2 regions of the Avibacterium endocarditidis genome follow, and region 2 is predicted to be linked to the other one. Evidence: riboswitches for the same ligand, from Rfam matches in the RefSeq annotation. Region 2 holds a riboswitch; the other holds the start of a gene.
The links. Region 2 has a riboswitch for molybdenum cofactor ahead of moaA (GTP 3',8-cyclase MoaA). Riboswitches for the same ligand answer to the same signal wherever they lie in the genome.

Region 1 (3,134 bases), on a different contig from region 2:
GGGATAGGTAATTTCCGTGCCATTATATTGAATCGTTTTGCCGGGGTTAAGTAAAGCATCTGCCACCCGTGCCACAGGAAATGCCATTTTAGATGTTTCATCAAGCCACGTTTTTTCCCCGGCTTGTACAGCAGGATTTGCGGTAATCGAACCTAAAATTCCGCCTGTTGCGGTTGGCACGCCACCATTGGCATAGTGATAACTAAAGCCGAAACCGCCGCCCAGTAAACCAATTTGCCCGAGCATAGAAGCTAGCGTTACCATCATCCAGTGGCTTTGCTCACCGTGGCGTTGACGTTGCATTCCCCAACCGCCCATTAACATTGTGCGTTTAGTTGCAAAATCATTGGCAAGTTGTTTAATCACCTCTACTGGCACGCCAGTTAATTTACTCGCCCAAGTAGCATCTTTTGGCTGCCCATCTGTTTTGCCTAATAAATATTCTTCAAATTTATCATAGCCTGACGTGTATTTTTTCAAGAAAGCTTTGTCGTGCTTGTCTTCGCTCACTAAGGTATGTGCAATCCCTAGCATTAGTGGTACGTCAGTTGCCGTATTAATCGGGATCCACTCTGCGCCTAAAAACTCACAACTTTCGCTACGCACAGGATCAATACAAATAATGCGTTTGCCGCTCTCTTTTAATTTTTTGAAATAGGCTAAGCCCTCTTGATCCGTAGATGTCCACGCAATGCGTAAAGTTGTGAGCGGATTTGCCGACCATAACACCACAATCTCTGAGCTTTCTAAAATGGTTTCCCAGCTGGTTTGTTGCTCATAAACTTCAATTGTGCCTAAAACGTGCGGCATAATCACTTGTGCAGCCCCAGTAGAATAATCCCCTTTTGAGCCAACAAAACCACCCGTTACGTTAAGGTAACGATGCAACAAGGTGCGAGCTGCGTGTAGTGAGCCTGAGCTGTACCAACCATAAGATCCAGCATAGATCCCTGTTGCACCGTAGCTATCTCTCACCCGTTTTATCTCTTTTGCCACAAGATCAAACGCCTGCTCCCAAGATACGCGTACCCATTCATCACGTCCACGCAAGGTAGTATCTTTGTTGCCTTCTAAATAGCCCTTACGCACCATTGGATATTTAATACGGGTTTCGCTATAAAGCTGATCGGCAACCACAGATTGCAATTCATTGGTTAGCGGTGCGGGAATCGCTGGCCCTGACTTCACCACTTTACCGTCTTCCACAACGACGCCTAAAGGTCCCCAGTGTGCCGCAGTAACCACCGTGCTTTGTTCTGCCGCCACTGCTTTAGAAGATACCAACGATCCTACTACCCCACCTGATAAAGATGTTCCTGCAAGACCTAATGAAGAATGTTTAATGAAATCACGGCGACTTGCATTAATGTTGTCTTGTTTTTTCATTGTTCACCTCAGTATGACTTTCCACGGCATTTTATATCTGGGGAAAATTCTGAAAATTTGCACCGCACTTATAAAATGCTATGAGTTTAACTTACGACACCTTTCTAAAACGAGTGGCATAATCATTTCTAACCATACCATTGTGCAATCAAGTTGCAGGCATTGCTTCCATATCTTTCGACTTAGGATCACAAGCTCGGAGTCAAACCAGTGCTAAATAATTTTAGCGATATTCCAAATGGAAACTGTTAATGTGATGCGCCCACTTTATCCTTACTATTACGTTGTAAATAAATCGTGAGTGTGCGGACATCATCTGCTGACATTGATGTACGATTTTTCATTGAGTTCACCACACCAATCCATTGATTCGCGGTGTAATGATCTGCCCCAATTGCAGCGTGGCAACCGCTACAATAGGTTTCATTCAAATTGTGACCAAATTGATTAAGTGCGGTCAAATTTGCCGTTAAAATAGATTTCGGTGCATTAATTTGCAAACGGACTTCCTTCCAATCGGAAGCGGTAACTTCATCATAAACAGAACGTAGCACCTGCATTTTATCTTGTGGCACATCTTCCAATAACGCCACCATAATGCGTTTACCTAAATCCATATAAAGAATGCTTTCCGCTCCGGCTTGCTGCCAGCCTGTGATCGTCGCTGAAACTTGATCACCCGAAGCTTTCCAATCGGTTAATTCCGCATAAGGCATTAGGCGAATACTGCCCCCATCAGCAATATTGACATTACTCATCGCTAGGCTATATAAGGTTTTATCCTGTGGGCTAAACTCCCCACCGTGTTTACTTAACTCACCACTGGCTTCTTGGTTATCAACTTCCATTTCAGGCATAAAATGCACAATGCCTTTATGGCAATCAATGCACGTTTGGTTGGTTTCCTGTGCTATTTTATGCATTTTCTGTGCGGCTTCTGATTGCTCTGAAAGCACCATTGCTTCAGCACTATGACAACTTTTACAAGTGGCTGAATCGTTTTCTTTCATCTCCGCCCAAACCTGTTTCGCCATAGCTAAACGATGAGTTTCATAGGCTTCTTGATCTGGCAATTTATCGACCACAAGGGTATTCCACACATCTTTTAATGCCATCACCTTAGTTTTCACATAATGAAATGTGGAATCTTGCGGAATATGGCAATCTGCACATTCCGCACGAATGCCTTTACGATTAGAAAAATGCACGCTTCCTTCCCACTCTTCTTTCGGAATGTTCATCGAATGGCAACTCACACAAAACTCAGTGCTGCTGGTAGCTTTCATTGCATATTGCGTTCCCGCAAACACACCCACACCAAGCAACACGCCAAACAAACCACCTAATACAAATTTCTTATTCAATTTCGCCATAGCTCCCCCACATCAAACAGATACATCAAAATAGGTAGAAATAATGGTTGAGATTATAAGTTCAGCACTATAATTTTCAATAAATTCATCAACTTGCTTATGGGATAAATGAACGGAATTTGACTTAACGCAAATAAGGTTCAAAAAACATCATCTGAAATTCATTAAGTTTCATTTAAAGAGCGGTGAAATTTTTTATCATTTTTGAAATCTTACAAACCTTAGTATAATGCCCGTCTGATTTTTATTAATGAATAATTAGGAACTTATTGAATGAAAGTAATGTCTTTTAATATCAATGGATTACGAGCAAGACCTCATCAGCTTGAAGCCATTATTGAACAGTATCAGCCCGATATTTTGGGATTGCAGGAA
Region 2 (3,134 bases):
CATCGCAGGATAATGTTCTAAAAATAAACTGGATACACTATCGCCCAAATTCATTTCGCGCACTTTTCCCACGAAAATCACGGCAGCGCCGACACTATTTGGTGCGGAAACCCAACGATAAACCGCATTTTGATCAAAATTGGCAGTTTGTACCGCAATTTGAATTTCAGCCATTTTAGCCTCCTGTAACAGGTGGGAAAAAGGCAATTTCATCGCCATTTTGCACCGCACTTTCAAGACTAGCCAAGGTTTGATTAATGGCAACCAAAAGCTTTTCTTTATCTAACGCTAACGCCCATTTCTCACCTTTGGCGCTCAAATGTTGGCGTAGTGCTTCTGCATTGGTAAATTGGCCCGAGATTTCAATTTCATCAACCCCAATCAGCTCTCGTGTTTGGGCAAAAAATAATACTTTAATCATTCAGTTTTCCTGCTAAAAAATGGCCATATTTTCCACCGCACTTTTCTAAAAGGCGAATATGCTCAATCACAATATCTTTCTGCACCGCCTTGCACATATCATAAATCGTTAAGGCAGCCACGCTTGCAGCGGTAAGTGCTTCCATTTCCACGCCTGTTTTGCCTGTTAATTTGCATAGACTTTCAATACGCACTTGATTGCTTTCAGGCAGGGCAGTTAAGGATACTTCCACTTTTGAAAGCAATAATGGGTGGCATAAGGGAATTAAATCCCAAGTGCGTTTTGCCGCCTGAATGCCAGCAATACGCGCTGTGGCAAACACATCACCTTTGTGGTGTTGCCCTGATAAAATCATTTGCAAAGTAGATTGTGACATTGTAACCAGTGCTTCTGCTCTTGCTTCACGCACGGTTTCTTGCTTACCCGAAACGTCCACCATATTGGCTTCGCCATTATTATTAATATGAGTAAATGTGGTCATTATAATTCCTTGATTAACCGCCAATGCTGGCAAGATGATTACGCACGCCGCTATCACCATTATGTAAAAAGTGATGTTCTCGCTTACCCTGTAACGCAGAGAAAATTCGCGATTCTAAAAGAGATTGCTGATTATCCGCTTGTAACAAATCTCGCAATTCGATACCTTCTTCACCAAACAAACAAAGATGAAGTTTGCCCTTGGCTGAAACTCGCAGACGATTACAACTGGCGCAGAAGTTTTTTTCATAAGGCATAATTAAGCCAATTTCACCTTGATAATCTGGGTGTTTAAACACTTTAGCTGGGCCGTCTAAATAACCGCGCTGTTGCAATTGCCAACCTGAAGCCAGTAATTTTTCTGCTAAAATTTGCCCTGATAGATGATAACGTTGGAAAAACTGATCCATTTCACCTGTCTGCATTAACTCAATAAAACGCATTTGAATCGGGCGATGTTTTATCCAATCTAAAAAGCCTGAAAATTCCTGATCATTGAGATTTTTCATCAGCACCGCATTAACTTTAACTTTCTGATACCCCACTTCAAAGGCACGATCAATACCCTGCATAATTTCAGCAAACTTATCCACGCCAGTAATACGCTGAAAGATCTTCGCATCAAGGCTATCCACACTCACATTAACGGACGTAATCCCCGCTTGTTTCCACGCGGCAATGTCTTTCGCCATACGGTAACCATTGGTGGTCAGAGCAATTTGTTTGATGCCTTCAATTTGCTGAATCTTTTCAACAATAGAAAGAAAATCCTTGCGCAAGGTTGGCTCGCCACCCGTGATACGAATTTTTTCCGTACCAAGATGGGCAAAAGCACGCACTAGGCGGACTATTTCACTTTGAGTAAGAAAGCTCGGTTTATTGGCCTCTGGCTGATAACCATTGGGTAAACAATAGTTACAGCGGAAATTGCACATATCCGTAATGGACAGTCGCAAATAATAATATTGGCGGGCAAACCCATCAATAAGACGCGTTTCCCCCACCTGTTTTACAGGAATTTGTATAGGAATGCTTTGCATTAGACACCTTTCTAAAATGGAGAGGATAAGCCGTTTCCAACGTATCCCTGAGCAATACAAAATGCATTGCTGGCATTGCCACCCTATTTTGCAATCAACAAAACGTAGGTGAACAAGCTCGGAGTTATGCGAAAATTTTCCCTATTCTAAGGGCTTAACAACAATTTATCCATACCTAGAATGGGATCTATATCAAAAAAATGCCATATTTTACTTATAAATCAATTGTATAAAATGCTATATAACGAAAATTCACAAAATTTCTACCGCACTTTTAAACAAATTTGTTTATACTTACCCCTAATTCTCTTATAACGCTCACATTTTAAAGGAAAAACAATGAGTGATTTAACACCGCACAGTCGGCACGAAAATTTAGATAAGATAAATCACATTGTAGCTATTGGCGGCGGACACGGACTTGGCCGCGTGATGTCTGCACTCAGTTTTATGAAAGAACGCTTAACGGGCATTGTTACCACCACTGACAACGGTAGTTCCACAGGCAGAATTCGGAAACAACAAGGTGGCATTGCGTGGGGTGATTTACGCAATTGTCTTAACCAAATTATCACTGAACCTAGCACCGCTTCTGCACTGTTTGAATACCGTTTTTCCGCCAATAGTGGAGAACTTGCGGGGCATAATCTTGGCAATTTAATGCTAAAAGCCTTAGAAAATATGCAAATTCGTCCTACCGAAGGGGTGAATTTAATCCGTGATTTACTGCGCGTGAAATCTTTTATTGTACCGATGTCAGAAAGTGCGGTGCATCTTGCTGCTTCCTTGCCTTCTGGCTCTAGCGTGGTAGGTGAAGTGGAAATTGATGAGCTGAGCGAACTGCCTAACTCTATTTTCCTTGTTCCCCTTGTCAGCGCCACGCCTGAAGCCATTTGCGCTATTCAACAAGCTGAAGTGATTTTATTTGGCCCAGGCAGTTTTCTCACTAGCATAATGCCACCGATTTTGCTCCCTGAAATTATCGAAGCATTAAAAAACAGCCAAGCGAAAAAAATTTTCATCGACAATCTTGGGGTTGAACATAGCCCGTCCGCAGCGCTTTCTTTACAAGATCGAATAAATTGGATTAACGAAACCGTTGGGAAAAAGATTATTGATGGCGCGATCGTACAAAACGGTTTAATGCCAGAAAATAGCGATCCGCAGTTAAAAATTATTGCCAGACGTTTGCG

Region 1: linked by a shared signal. The riboswitch ahead of torA (trimethylamine-N-oxide reductase TorA) and the one ahead of moaA (GTP 3',8-cyclase MoaA) in region 2 are both predicted to bind molybdenum cofactor.

The regions. Positions count from the first base shown of each region.
Region 1 is NZ_CBCSDH010000010.1:46,081-49,214, reverse strand. Features, by position in the region: gene torA (trimethylamine-N-oxide reductase TorA) at 1-1,386, opposite strand, end outside; molybdenum cofactor riboswitch at 1,468-1,600, opposite strand; gene ACNAV8_RS07230 (NapC/NirT family cytochrome c) at 1,635-2,759, opposite strand; gene xthA (exodeoxyribonuclease III) at 3,033-3,134, shown strand, end outside.
Region 2 is NZ_CBCSDH010000005.1:144,407-147,540, reverse strand. Features, by position in the region: gene moaE (molybdopterin synthase catalytic subunit MoaE) at 1-174, opposite strand, end outside; gene moaD (molybdopterin synthase sulfur carrier subunit) at 176-421, opposite strand; gene moaC (cyclic pyranopterin monophosphate synthase MoaC) at 414-902, opposite strand; gene moaA (GTP 3',8-cyclase MoaA) at 916-1,941, opposite strand; molybdenum cofactor riboswitch at 1,930-2,077, opposite strand; gene ACNAV8_RS04530 (gluconeogenesis factor YvcK family protein) at 2,281-3,134, shown strand, end outside.